2 regions of the Agrobacterium sp. CG674 genome follow, and region 2 is predicted to be linked to the other one. Evidence: predicted binding sites of a transcription regulator. Region 2 holds the regulator's gene; the other holds the start of a gene.
The links. The regulator HrcA, encoded in region 2, represses chaperone genes, less so after heat shock. The targets are predictions, from matches to a motif close to GTTAGCACTCNCNNNNNGNGAGTGCTAAC.
Positions count from the first base shown of each region.

Region 1: the regulator HrcA is predicted to act here: its motif matches at 4,804-4,832, upstream of groES (co-chaperone GroES).

Region 1 is NZ_JBNWDZ010000001.1:556,620-563,957, forward strand. It holds gene ACQZ51_RS02670 (ATP phosphoribosyltransferase regulatory subunit) at 1-890, shown strand, start outside; gene hisG (ATP phosphoribosyltransferase) at 887-1,582, shown strand; gene ACQZ51_RS02680 (GFA family protein) at 1,640-2,053, shown strand; gene ACQZ51_RS02685 (DoxX family protein) at 2,105-2,551, opposite strand; gene groL (chaperonin GroEL) at 2,750-4,384, opposite strand; gene groES (co-chaperone GroES) at 4,448-4,744, opposite strand; gene chrA (chromate efflux transporter) at 4,915-6,243, shown strand; gene ACQZ51_RS02705 (TIGR01459 family HAD-type hydrolase) at 6,334-7,182, shown strand; gene ACQZ51_RS02710 (bifunctional riboflavin kinase/FAD synthetase) at 7,197-7,338, shown strand, end outside.
Region 2 is NZ_JBNWDZ010000001.1:106,071-113,408, forward strand. It holds gene ACQZ51_RS00510 (non-canonical purine NTP pyrophosphatase) at 1-13, opposite strand, end outside; gene rph (ribonuclease PH) at 31-747, opposite strand; gene hrcA (heat-inducible transcriptional repressor HrcA) at 907-1,998, shown strand; gene grpE (nucleotide exchange factor GrpE) at 2,111-2,746, shown strand; gene ptsN (PTS IIA-like nitrogen regulatory protein PtsN) at 2,877-3,338, opposite strand; gene hpf (ribosome hibernation-promoting factor, HPF/YfiA family) at 3,418-3,996, opposite strand; gene rpoN (RNA polymerase factor sigma-54) at 4,221-5,762, opposite strand; gene lptB (LPS export ABC transporter ATP-binding protein) at 5,945-6,691, opposite strand; gene ACQZ51_RS00550 (LptA/OstA family protein) at 6,768-7,338, opposite strand, start outside.

The DNA.
Region 1 (7,338 bases), 450 kb from region 2:
CCGGAACGCCCAAGCGTTACTCCTATCTTGGTGAAGTCTTCCGCCAGCGGCGTGATGGTGCCAACGAGTTTTATCAGGCCGGTATCGAGGATCTGGGCGACAAGGATATCGCATCCGCCGACGCCCGCACGATCAACGATGCCGCAGCCATTTTGAGGCGGCTTTTGCCGGGGCGCTCGCTTGTCGTCACGCTGGGCGATCAGCAGGTGTTCGAGGCCGTCATTGCCGCTCTCGGCCTGCCCACTGGTTGGCAGAAGCGGCTGGTTCAAGCCTTTGGTGATACCGCGCAGCTCCAGGCCTTGCTGGAAAGCCTCGTCAGCCCCAAGCCGATGACGGGGCTTGATGCCCGTGTTGCCGGTCTTCTGGCCACAGGCGATGAAAAGGTGCTGGTGGATTACATCGACACCGTCATGCAGGACACCGGCTATTCCACCAATGCCAGCCGTGCGCCGCAGGAAATCGCCCGCCGTCTGCGCGAAAAGCTGGCGTTGGCCGCCACGCGCCTGCCGGATGAGAGTTTCGAGCTATTGAAGCAGTTCCTGAGCCTTCAGGCACCGCTCTCGCAGGCATCCAAGACCTTGTCCGAGTTTGCCGATAAGGCGAAGCTGAAGCTGGAAGCCGCTCTTTCCGCCTTTGATGCGCGTGTCGCAGCACTTGCCAATGGCGGCATCGATCTGGATACGATCACCTATGGCGCCGCCTTCGGTCGTCCGCTCGATTACTATACCGGCCTTGTGTTTGAGGTGAGCGTGAGGGGCGAAACAGCCGTGCTGGCGGGTGGTGGCCGGTTTGACCGGTTGATGACGCTTCTCGGCGCAAAAGACAAAATTCCAGCGGTCGGCTTCTCGCTCTGGCTGGACCGTATCGAAGCCGTGAGGGCCAGACCATGACCATCACCATCGCATTGCCCTCCAAGGGCCGCATGAAGGACGATTCCTCGGCCATTCTGGAACGCGCGGGCTTGAAAATCGTCGCCATCGGCAATGACCGCTCCTATCGCGGCCGCGTCGAAGGGCGGGATGATATCGAGATCGCCTATCTCTCAGCATCGGAAATCGCCCGCGAGATTGGCAGCGGCACGGTGGATTTCGGCGTGACCGGCGAAGACCTCGTGCGCGAAGATTTGAGCGACGTTGAAAAGCGTGTGGAATTTTGCGGCCGCCTCGGCTTCGGCCATGCCGATGTTGTCGTCGCCGTGCCAGAGATCTGGCTTGATGTGGACAGCATGGCCGATCTGGGCGACGTCGCCTCGGAATTCCGCGCCCGCCATGGCCGCCGCCTTGCCATCGCCACCAAATACTGGCGGCTGACGCAGCAGTTCTTCTCCCGCCAGCACGGCATCCAGCTTTACCGCATCGTGGAAAGCCTGGGCGCGACAGAAGGTGCACCGGCGGCAGGGCAGGCGGATATCATCGTCGATATCACCTCGACGGGCTCGACGCTGAAGGCGAACCATCTGAAAATTCTCACCGACGGTATTATCCTGCGCTCGGAGGCTTGCTTCGTGCGGGCACGTAAAGCCGAGCATGAGGGCGATGCTGTCGTTGCGGATATTATCGCGCGCGTCCAATCTGCGCTTTGAACCTTGGCTTCGTAAGTGATTGCTTTATGATGATGCGCTTTAATTTGGAGCGTTATCATGCAGATTACAGGTCAGTGCCAGTGCGGTCATATCCGGTTTGAAGCGGATGCTGACCCGTCTCACGTCGGCATTTGCCACTGCACGGATTGCCAGCGCCTGACCGGCTCTCCCTTTCGCGTCACGCTGTCGGTAGAGCGGTCTTGCCTCAAGATTGGCGACAACAAGCCGAGCGTGTACCGCAAAATCGCCGAGAATGGTCTTCCACGAAACCAGCATTTCTGTCCGCAATGCGGATCACCGCTCTTTACCAGCGGCGAGGGCGATGACGCCGAAATCTGGGGAGTTCGGTGGGGCAGCATCAATGAGCGCGATGCTCTGGTTCCCAAAGGTCAGATATGGACCCGCTCCGCCGTGGGTTGGTTATCCGATATTGACGGTCTGCCAGCCTATGAGAAGGATCGTGCGGAATAAAAAAAGGCCGCTGGATCGCTCCAGCGGCCTTTTGATTTACACCTGATTCAATCAGGCGTGTGCAACCGCTACGCCACGGCGAGCATCCAGAGAATAGGCGCCAGCACCGAATGCTGCGAGCAGGATGTAAGCGCCAGCCAGTGTGATGTTCTTCATCAGCATGATGCCGTTGAGTGTGTTGATCCAGCCGAGAGCCGCATCAGGCCAGCCGGGAACGGCAACTGTACCGCTGTGGAAAACGAGACCGGTGAATACGCAGAATACAGCAAGCGCCCATGCGGCGGCCTTCGTCTGGAAACCAACCAGAATGGCGAGGCCTGCGAGAAGCTCAAAAGCAGCTGCGAGATAGGCCAACGCCGTTGCAGCGGGCAGACCTGCGCCAGAAATCATGCCTACGGCGCTGGCAGGATCAGTCAGCTTGCTGAAGCCTGCATAGATGAAAATGAAGGAAAGAAGAATGCGTGCGACAAGCACGAGTGCGTTCTGGGTATTGGACATGAAAGTCTCCAAAAATGGTGCCGGGTGGCAGGAATGTATGCCCACCATATGCGCCAAATTGTCGCTACCGAATAGATGAACAACTGGAGACTAATTGTTCACTATTTGAAGACAATGGACCGAGAGCGTGCGCAAGCCACAAACGAAAAAAGGCGGCCCGTGAGGACCGCCTTTCCGTATTCCGAAGGGTCAGACTTCTTAGAAGTCCATACCGCCCATTCCGCCGCCTGGCATCTGTGGCATTGCCGATTCCTTCTTAGGAAGTTCAGCAATCATTGCTTCTGTCGTGATCAGCAGGGAAGCAACCGAAGCTGCGTTCTGCAGAGCTGTGCGAACAACCTTGACAGGGTCAACGATACCCATGGCAATCATGTCGCCATATTCAGAGGTCTGGGCGTTGTAGCCGTAGTTCTCTTCGTTCTTGTCGAGGATCTTGCCAACAACGATGGAAGCTTCGTCACCAGCGTTTTCAGCAATCTGGCGAACCAGCGACTGAAGAGCGCGGCGAACGATGTTGATGCCAGCTTCCTGGTCGTCGTTTGCACCCTTAACGGTGATCTTCGTGGAAGAGCGCAGAAGAGCAGTACCGCCGCCTGGGACGATGCCTTCCTGAACAGCAGCGCGTGTCGCGTTCAGAGCGTCATCGATGCGGTCCTTGCGTTCCTTGACTTCGATTTCCGTGGAGCCGCCAACGCGGATAACGGCAACACCGCCAGCGAGCTTGGCAAGACGTTCCTGCAGCTTTTCGCGGTCGTAATCGGAAGAAGTTTCTTCGATCTGAGCCTTGATCTGCGCAACGCGGCCTTCGATGTCGGACTTCTGGCCCGAACCGTCAACGATCGTTGTGTTTTCCTTGGTGATCGAAACTTTCTTCGCCTTGCCGAGCATGTCGAGCGTGACGTTTTCAAGCTTGATGCCGATATCTTCGGAGATAACGGTACCGCCGGTCAGGATCGCGATGTCTTCGAGCATTGCCTTGCGGCGATCGCCGAAGCCAGGAGCCTTGACAGCAGCAATCTTCAGGCCGCCACGCAGCTTGTTGACGACGAGCGTAGCAAGAGCTTCGCCTTCAACGTCTTCAGCGATGATGACGAGTGGCTTGCCAGTCTGAACGACAGCTTCGAGAACAGGCAGCATGGCCTGAAGGTTCGAAAGCTTCTTTTCGTGCAGCAGGATGTAAGCGTCTTCCAGGTCAGCAACCATCTTTTCAGGGTTGGTGACGAAGTAAGGCGACAGGTAGCCGCGGTCGAACTGCATGCCTTCAACGACTTCAAGTTCGGTCTCGGCAGTCTTGGCTTCTTCGACGGTGATAACACCTTCGTTGCCAACGCGCTGCATGGCTTCAGCAATGTCTTTGCCAACCTGCGTGTCGCCGTTTGCAGAGATCGTGCCGACCTGTGCAACTTCTTCAGATGTGGAGATCTTCTTGGCCTTGGCCTGGAGATCCTTCACAACTTCGGAAACAGCGAGATCGATACCGCGCTTCAGGTCCATTGGGTTCATGCCGGCTGCAACAGCCTTGTTGCCTTCGCGAACGATGGCCTGTGCAAGAACGGTCGCAGTCGTGGTGCCGTCACCAGCGATGTCGTTGGTCTTCGAAGCAACTTCGCGGACCATCTGTGCGCCCATGTTCTCGAACTTGTCTTCAAGTTCGATTTCCTTGGCGACAGAAACGCCGTCCTTGGTGATGCGTGGTGCGCCGAAAGACTTGTCGATGATGACGTTACGGCCCTTAGGACCAAGCGTTACCTTCACTGCGTCTGCGAGAATGTCGACGCCCTTGAGCATCTTTTCGCGCGCTGTGCGGCCGAATTTAATTTCTTTAGCTGCCATTGTAGAAAACTCCCGGGCTCATTGCCCATTGGTTGTCATGGAAAAGTGAGAAGAACCGGCTGATCAGCCGATAACGCCCATGATGTCGGATTCCTTCATGATCAGAAGGTCTTCGCCGTTGAGCTTGACTTCGGTGCCGGACCACTTGCCGAACAGAACGCGATCGCCAGCCTTGACGTCCAAAGGTACGAGCTTGCCGCTTTCGTCGCGGGCGCCGGTGCCAACAGCAACGATTTCGCCTTCCTGTGGCTTTTCCTTGGCGGTATCAGGAATGATAATGCCGCCCTTGGTCTTTGCTTCAGACTCAACGCGACGAACGACGACGCGGTCATGCAGCGGACGGAAATTGGTGCTTGTCATTGTCTAATCCCTCGATCAAATGACCTGAGCGGACCTAACAACAGGTCCGCGTGATGATTGTTAGCACTCCCTAGTGTAGAGTGCCAGCAACACGGAGATAAGCAGCCCATGTTGCCGAGTCAAGGACGGCCTGTCGGAAAATTTTCATGTAAAATGGTTACTACCAGCGCATGACAGAATTTTTACGCAGCGATATCGCACCCGCCCGCCCTTCCTTTCTAGAGATGACTGCCGCCTTTGCGCGCATCGGCCTTTTGAGTTTCGGCGGACCCGCCGGACAGATCGGCCTGATGCACCGCGTGCTGGTGGACGAGAAGGGTTGGCTGAGTGAAGAACGGTTCCTGCATGCACTGAATTACTGCATGCTGTTGCCGGGTCCGGAAGCGCAGCAACTGGCCACCTATTCCGGTTGGCTGCTGCATGGCAGGCGCGGCGGCATTGTCGCCGGTCTGCTCTTCATTCTGCCGGGCTTTCTGGTCATCGTCGCGCTGGCATCGGCCTATGCGCTTTATCAGGATACGCATTGGCTGCCCGCACTTCTATCGGGCCTGAAAGCAGGTGTGCTGGCCATCGTGCTTGAGGCATTGCTGCGGGTGGCGCGGAGGGCGTTGACCAGCCGCTTTCAGGTTGCCATTGCGGCGGCGGCATTTGTTGCCCTGTTCTTCTTTTCCATTCCGTTCCCGCTCGTCATTCTTGCCGCCGGGCTCATTGGTTTTCTCAAAGCCCGAGGAGATGCGCTGCCGGTGGTGGGTGTGGACGATGACAGCGCGGCCAATCCGTCATGGCAAAAACTGCTGCGTGGGCTTTTGATCGGTCTTGTCATATGGCAATTGCCGCTGCTGCTTTTATGGATCACCTCCGGCCCCGGCACCCTTGTTGATTTGCAGATATTCTTTTCCAAAATGGCGGTAGTCACCTTCGGCGGGGCCTATGCGGTGCTGGCCTATGTCGCGCAGGTGGCTGTGGAAACGAAGGGCTGGATGCTGGCGGGCGAAATGCTGGATGGCTTGGCATTGGCTGAGGCGACCCCCGGGCCGCTGGTGCTGGTTCTGTCCTATGTCGGTTTTCTTGCGGCCTTTCGCCAGCCTGGCTGGTTCGATCCGCTAACAGCGGGCATTCTGGGCGCCAGCATCGCCGCTTGGGCCACCTTCGTGCCGAGCTTCATGTTCATATTCGCAGGCGCGCCCTATATGGAAAAGCTGCGCCACAACCGCTTCCTGTCGTCAGCGCTTTCAGCCATTACGGCGGCCGTCGTCGGTGTCATTCTCAACCTGTCCGTCTGGTTTGGTCTGCATGTGCTGTTTGGTCAGGTGGAGCGCGTGGCGCTGGTGCCCGCCATCAATTTCGGCTTTTCATGGCCCGTCCCTGCGACGCTCGATCCCATGCTTCTCGGCCTCTTTATCGTATCCTCCTTCATGCTTTTCCGGCTGAAGCTGGGCATGGTGCCGGTTCTGGCCATGTGTATTGCAGCGGGTTTTCTGAGACTCTGGCTGATGTGATCCACATGCAAAAATGCTTTTTTGCTTGCCTTCGCCATCCCGCTTTGCAATGTCACAGCGTGAATTCACGGAACGCTTGGAATCTTTTACATGGCCCATCGCATTGCCACGCTTGGCGACATTACCCCGGACTTTGACGTTGTTCTGTCTGATGTGTGGGGTGTATTGCACAATGGCGTCACCGTTTTTGCCGATGCGGCGATTGCATTGGAAGCGGCGCGCAAGGCGGGCAAGACCGTGGTGCTCATCACCAATTCGCCCCGCCCGGGACCTGGCGTTATAGCTCAATTGCGGGCCTTTGGCATCTCTGACAACGTCTATGACCGCATCGTCACTTCTGGTGATGTTACCCGCAAACTGATTGCCGAAGGCCCGAACAAGGTCTTCCTTCTGGGGCCGGAGCGCGACATGCCGCTGATGGACGGTCTCGCCGTTGAGGTCGTGCCGGAAGCAGAGGCAACAGCCGTTGTCTGCACCGGCTTTTTCGATGACGAAACCGAAACGCCGGAAGACTACACCGATATGTTGAAGGGCTTCATCGCCCGATCCGTGCCGATGATCTGCGCAAACCCTGATCTGGTGGTGGAGCGTGGCGAGCGTATCGTTCCCTGCGCAGGCGCGATGGCGGCCTATTACGAACAGCTTGGCGGCGAAGTGCGCATTGCGGGCAAGCCCCACTCGCCGATCTATGAAGCGTGTCTTGCAGCGGCAAAAGAGGTGCGCGGCGAGTTTTCCAAGTCGCGTGTGCTGGCCATTGGCGATGGCATGCCGACAGACGTGAAGGGTGCGATCTCTGCCGGGCTCCAGCTTCTCTATATCAGCGGGGGAATTCACGCTGCGGAATATATGTTGAATGGCGAAACGGATGAGGCCCTGATGAATGCCTATCTGGAAAGCCAGAACGCCGCTCCCGGCTGGTGGATGCCACGCCTGGCCTGAAAGCAGATGCGCCTATGACCGTATTTCATCGCAATGAGCAGAAAGAACCGCTTCCGGATAATCTGAAGGGCGGCGTTGTTGCTATTGGAAATTTTGACGGTGTTCATCGCGGCCACCGAGCCGTGCTGGACCGTGCGCTGGAACTAGCGCGCGCGC
Region 2 (7,338 bases):
CGAGTTTGCGCATGGTTTTAACGTCCCTGATCAGGCAATCGCCTGCTTCTGCATCTCAACGAGTTCCGCGCAGCCGGTCTTGGCAAGGCCCAGCAGCGTCAGGAATTCTGTTTCGCTGAAGGGTGCGCCTTCGGCTGTGCCCTGAATTTCGACGATGCCGCCGGAGCCGGTCATGACGAAGTTCGCGTCTGTTTCGGCAGAGGAATCTTCCAGATAATCCAGATCGATCACTGGCTGGCTGGCAAAGATGCCGCAGGAAATGGCGGCGATATGATCTTTCAAGACCTTCTCCACCTTGATCATGTTGCGGGTTTCCATCCACTTCAGGCAGTCATGCAAGGCAATCCAAGCGCCGGTGATGGAGGCTGTGCGCGTGCCGCCATCTGCCTGGATAACATCGCAGTCGATGCTGATCTGACGCTCACCCAGCGCCTGAAGGTCAACCACCGCCCGCAGCGAGCGGCCGATGAGACGCTGGATTTCCTGCGTGCGGCCACCCTGCTTGCCGGTAGACGCTTCGCGGCGCATCCGCTCATGCGTGGAGCGCGGCAGCATGCCGTATTCTGCGGTAACCCAGCCCTTGCCGCTGTTGCGCAGCCATGGTGGCGTCTTTTCTTCAAGGCTGGCCGTGACGAGCACATGCGTATCGCCGAATTTCACCAGACAGGAACCCTCGGCGTGTTTGGAGAAATTGCGCTCGAAAGAAACTTTGCGCATCTGATCGGTTTTTCTGCCTGAAGGCCGCATAGGGGTCGTCTCCGTTTTAATCTCCGCGTCTTAAGGCCGTGACACCGGTTTTGCAAAGGAAAAGCGGCCCATGGCTATGGCATATGCAATTTCCATTGTCACTTAACGACGCGAACGACTATATTCCATATGTTACTGACAGAACGAAGAGTTGAGTGAATGGGCGTTTCTCATCCGAGCGGAAAAGAACCGGGCGCGCTGCTGGATGATCGCTCACGCGAAATTTTCCGCCGCATCGTGGAAGGCTATCTCGAAAACGGTGAGCCGCTAGGCTCGCGCAGCCTGTCGCGCCTGTTGCCCATGTCGCTGTCGCCCGCATCCGTGCGCAATGTGATGAGCGATCTTGAGGAGCTTGGCCTCATCTACTCCCCCCATATCAGCGCCGGGCGATTGCCGACGCAGACGGGCCTGCGCTTTTTCGTGGATGCCTTCATGCAGGTGGGGGACTTGCCGGAAGAGCAGCGCGCCAGCATTGACCGTCAGATCGGCCCGGTCTCCGGGCGTGAACAGCCGATCGAGGGCCTGCTGACCGAGGCAAGCCGAATGCTTTCAGGCATGTCGCGCGGCGCGGGACTTGTGCTGACGACCAAAAGCGATGCGGTGCTGAAGCATGTCGAATTCATCAGATTGGAACCGACCAAGGGTCTTGCCATTCTGGTGGGAGACAACAACCAGGTCGAAAACCGCATCATTGAGCTGCCGGCTGGGATCACCTCCTCGCAACTCACCGAGGCGGCCAACTTCATCAATGCGCATCTGACAGGGCAAACATTGCCTGAACTGCGCACGCAGCTTTTGCAACAGAAGGATGCGTTGCAGACGGCTCTGAGCACATTGGCGCAGGATCTGGTCGAGCGCGGGCTTGCCGTCTGGTCTGGCGACAATGAAGAGGGCAAGCTCGGCCGTTTGATCGTGCGCGGACGCTCCAACCTGCTGGAGGGTCTGGCCGGTGAAGAAGACATCGACCGCGTTCGTTTGCTGTTCGACGATCTTGAGCGCAAGGACAACCTGATCGAGGTTCTCAACTTGGCCGAGACAGGATCGGGCGTCAGGATTTTCATCGGTTCGGAAAACAAGCTGTTTTCGCTATCAGGCTCTTCCCTCATCGTTGCGCCTTATCGGGATGATGAAAACCGGGTGGTGGGCGCCGTGGGTGTCATTGGGCCAACGCGGCTCAACTACTCGCGGATCGTGCCAATGGTCGATTACACCGCCCAGATCATGGCCCGACTGTCCAGCAAACGACGTTGATTGTGAAAACCTGCCGGTGAATAGGAGATGGTTTGCCTGCAAGCCTTGATTTTTGCTTGGCAAAGCTCGATATCGGGCACAACCCATAACAGATCTAAAGCTGGAGAACGTCATGACCGATGACACGAACAAGAACGGACCCGACGCAGACGTCGTCGACGAGGCACTTGAGGCGCTGGAAATCGATAATGATGCGCCTGAGCAGGGCGAGCCCGATCCGATTGATGTGCTGAAGGCGGAAAATTCCGAACTGCGCGACAAGTTCCTGCGCCTTGCCGCTGAAATGGACAATCTTCGTCGCCGCACAGAGCGTGAAGTCAAGGATGCCAAGGCCTATTCCGTGGCAGGCTTTGCCCGCGACATGCTGGCCGTATCCGACAATCTGCGCCGCGCACTCGACACCATTCCTGAAGAGTTGAAGACAAACTCCGAAGCTGGCATTGCCGGACTGATCGAAGGCGTCGATATGACGGAACGCTCGATGCTGTCAGCACTGGAGCGTCACGGTGTGCGCAAGATGGATGCGGAAGGCCAGAAATTCGACCCGAATTTCCATCAGGCCATGTTCGAGATCCCCAATACGGCCGTTGCCAACAACACGGTTGTGCAGGTCGTTCAGGCTGGTTTCACCATTGGTGACCGCGTCTTGCGTCCGGCTATGGTCGGCGTTTCCAAGGGTGGACCGAAGGGCGACGTGCCGACCACAGCTGAGCCAGGCACCTCAAGCGTCAACGAAAAAGACGCGTGATATCATTGGCCATCTCCATTTGAGGTGGCCGTGCGGCTTTTAATAGTCATTAGCCCCGCCACACCGGCGGGGTTTTTTGTGGATGCTTGTGGAGAGATTGGGGTGGGGTCCGATACCCCGAAGTAGCGTGTCAGGCCGCGTTGGCCTGTTCCTGGTTGAGGAAGGTGTAGATCGCTGTATCCGAATCCGTTGCGCGCAGTTTTGCCACCAACTCGGGATCGCGCAGCACGCGGGCGATGCGCGAAAGCGCCTTGAGGTGATCTGCACCGGCACCTTCAGGCGCCAGAAGCAGGAAGACCAGATCGACGGGCTGATCGTCCAGCGCTTCGAAATCGACGGCGTTTTCAAGGCGTGCAAAGACACCGACGATCGTATCGATGCTGGCGAGCTTGCCGTGGGGAATGGCGATGCCATGGCCGACGCCGGTCGAGCCCAGTCGCTCACGCTGCAGGATGACGTCGAACACTTCCCGTTCTGCCACACCCGTTATTCTGGATGCTCTCGCCGCCAGTTCCTGAAGCAGCTGCTTCTTGGAATTGACTCGGAGGGCGGGAATAATCGCATCGAGTTGCAGCAAATCTGCCAACGCCATTCTGTTTATCCTTCATGCGATCGAGGCGGGCCGGGAGTGCTGCCAAAATGCTGCACCCCCGACGCCTTTATCAGACTGTTCAGTTCTTGATCGTTGCCGCGTCGATCCAGCCGATGTTTCCATCGGTGCGACGATACACGATATTCAGTTCCTTGGCTGGGCTGCGGAACAGCAGCACCGGCTCATCCGTCATGTCGAGCGCCATGACAGCACTTGCGACCGTCATGGTTTTGACCTGCTTGGACGTTTCGGCAACAATCGTTGGCGCGAAATCTTCCGGCAGTTCGTCATCCTCATCCGGCACGGCATCCATCACGGTGTATGGAAATTCTTCCATCATGCCATTGGCCGAAGCACCGTTGTGGTGGTGGTCCTTCAATTTTCTCTTATATCTGCGAAGCCGCTTTTCGATGCGCTGGGCTGCAGCATCGAAGCTGGCCTGCGGGTCGTTGGCTTGCCCGGCTGCGTGCAGGACCACCCCGGTATCGAGATGGATCTTGCAATCGGCCGAGAAACCCGCGCCGGATTTCTCTACAGTAACTTGACCAGAATACCCCCCATCAAAGTATTTGGTAATCGCCAGGCTAATGTTGTCCTCGATCCTCTGACGGAACGATTCGCCGATATCCATATGTTTACCAGATACACGCACACTCATGGAATTTTTCCTTTTTCAGTGATTTGCGCATACCAGCTTACGTCAAGGAAGACGCTCATCCAAGCGTTTCGAAACACTTTAAGTGTCATTCCGGACTGGCGCCCCAGCGACGTGGTCAATTTAGCGTTGATGGGCCCTCAGCCATCTGTGCGGCGAGCTTCTAGCTGTGGTGGGGGCAAGAGTCAAACAACATTATTATCATTTTGAAATATATGAATATTTCGTTACGCCGTCGCAACTTTTGCCATGGCTTTTTTCTCTCTTCGTCTCTGGACGGAGGAGGGAATATTCATCGCTTCACGATATTTTGCGACCGTTCGCCGCGCCAGTTCGACGCCGGTTTTCTTGAGATTGTCGACAATATCATCATCTGAAAGAACACTGTCGGGCGCTTCCTGCGCAATCATAATCTTGATGCGATGGCGCACCGCCTCGGCCGAATGGCTGTCTCCACCCTCGACCGCGCCAATCGAAACGCTGAAGAAATATTTGAGCTCAAAAAGTCCACGCGGCGTCAGCATGTATTTTCGCGATGTGACGCGGCTGACGGTGGACTCATGCATCTTGATCGCATCGGCAACCTGCTTGAGGTTGAGCGGGCGAAGATGATCGACGCCATGGAGCAGAAAGGCATCCTGCTGGCGCACGATTTCGTTGGCCACCTTCATGATGGTTCTGGCGCGCTGGTCAAGGCTGCGGGTCAGCCAGCTGGCCGTCTGCATGCATTCGGACAGAAACTCCTCATCTTCGCCCTTGCGCGCCTTGACCTTGGACACTTCAGAAAAATAGGTGTGATTGACCAGCACGCGCGGCAAGGTTTCCGGGTTGAGTTCGATCAACCAGCCGCCATCGCTTGAGGGACGCACGATGATGTCGGGAATGATTGTATCGGCATTACCCGTTTCAAAGCCAGCGCCGGGACGCGGATTGAGCGACCTGATCTCGGCCAGCATGTCGAGAAGATCGTCTTCGCCCACGCCGCACAGGCGCTTGAGGGAGACGAAATCGCGCTTGGCGAGAAGCTCGAGATTGCCGACAAATGCCTTCATCGCCGGGTCGAGACGATCCTGCTGGGCAAGCTGAATGGAAAGGCACTCGCTGAGGGAGCGCGCAAAAATACCGGGTGGATCGAGGGTTTGTAACGCCTTCAGCACCGTCTCGATCTCGACCCTGGATGTGTTCAGGCGCTCTGAAATATCGTCCAGCGCATCGGCTGCGAGGTAGCCGGTCTCATCGAGATAATCCAGCAGCGCATCGGCAATGATACGCTCCCGCGGGAGCGATACGGTAAAGGGAAGCTGTTGGCCGATATGGTCTCGCAGGCTGGGTTTGCTCGCGACGAAATCATCCAGATCGTAGGATTCGCCCGCTTCGGCGCCCGGCATGGACTTCCACTGGCCGACAAGCTCTGGCGCATCAGCCTTGGCAGGGGCGGTGTCATCCTGAAAGACGTTTTCGAAATTGGTATCGAGCTGTTCGTTCAGCGTGCTGGCGCGATCCCCATACCATTCCTCCGTATCATGGGAGGCCTCGGAAACCGGCTCGGGCGGTTCGGGATGACGATCAAAGCCATCATCGGGCGCGGCTGTGACCAAATCCGTATCATTTGCCACTATTTCCAGCAGAGGATTCTTTTCGGCTTCCTGGGCAATGAATTGCGTCAGCTCAATATGCGTCATCTGAAGCAGTTGAATGGACTGCATCAGTTGTGGGGTCATGACCAGAGACTGGTTTTGACGCAACAAAAGACTGGCGGACAAGGCCATGGCGGACGCTAAACTCCCATAAACCCCTTCGTCGCCGACTTTTTTAAAAAAGTTTGGGCAGCGAAGTCTGACTTGGCCCAAAAATTGCTTTTTATTCTTGTTTGGTCAAGCTCACTTGGGGGCAGGGATAAAGAATCTTTGGCCCGGTGACGCTGGCTGCGTCACTTTTATGGGCCTATCCGTCAAAGGCTGAAGTTGTTGCCGAGATAGAGGCGGCGGACTTCCGCGTTGTCGACGATTTCCGAGGCCCGGCCATGGGTCAGAACCTCACCCGCATGGATGATGTAGGCGCGGTCAATCAGCCCGAGCGTTTCACGCACATTGTGGTCGGTGATGAGAACGCCGATGCCACGCGCCGTCAGGTGGCGCACGAGATTCTGGATATCGCTGACCGAGATCGGGTCAACGCCCGCAAAGGGCTCATCCAGCAACATGAAGGTCGGGTCTGTCGCCAGAGCTCGGGCAATTTCAAGACGGCGCCGCTCGCCGCCGGACAGGGCGACGGCTGGAGATTTGCGCAGGTTCGAGATGTGAAACTCTTCCAGAAGTTCATCGAGCTTGCGATTGCGCTTCGTCTCGTCGCGCTCATGCACTTCCAGAACCGCACGGATATTGTCTTCGACGCTCAAGCCACGAAAGATCGAAGCTTCTTGCGGAAGATAGCCGACACCCAGACGCGAGCGGCGATACATCGGCATGGACGTGACGTCATTGCCATTGATGGCGATCTTCCCGGCATCGACAGGAACGAGGCCCGTGATCATGTAGAAGCATGTCGTCTTGCCAGCGCCGTTGGGGCCAAGCAGGCCCACGGCTTCTCCGCGACGAACGACGAGAGAGACGCCATTGACAACGCGGCGCGTGTTGTAGGTCTTGGTCAGGCCTTGGGCAATCAATGTGCCCTCATAGCGCGCTTTGTCCGCGGACATGCTGTCCGTTTCCGATGCGCGCGCAGAGCCTGCGCCAAAAAGCTTTGAGATGGACTGGATTTTCACGGGGTAAAGACTACTGCTTTTTCTGTGATTTAGGATCGAGCATAATTCGAACCGGTCCGCCACAGCTTTCCAGCTTCGCTTCGCCTGTGTTCATCAGCACGGTCAACTTGCAACCGGTAAAGACGTTCGTGTCCTGCGACAGAACCACCTGCTTGCCCGACAGAATAAACGTCTGCGCTGCCATGTCGAACTCACCCTTGTCGGCGGTCGCTTTTTGCGTGCCAGACGTCAGGTATACGGAGTTGTCTACGAAAATCTTGTCGATATCTGCACCACCGCTGGTGATGGAAGAGCTTGCAGCACCGCCCTCTGACTGGCTCTTGTAGAGCACGGTCATCTTGCCAGCCTGCAGGGTCGTCGTGCCCTGCACAACCTTAACATTGCCGGTGAAATAAGCCTTGCGCTCCTGGTCCCGAACTTCAAGCTGATCGCTTTCGATGGCGATTGGCTGATCGTTGGAAAGCTTCAGGCCCTCCATGCTGGTCGCGGTCTGCGCGGCTGCGGTGCCAGCAAGGCATGAAAGAGCAACAGCTGCGAAGCAGGCGGTGTTGGCGTAGCGGGTTGTGCGCAAAATCTGCATC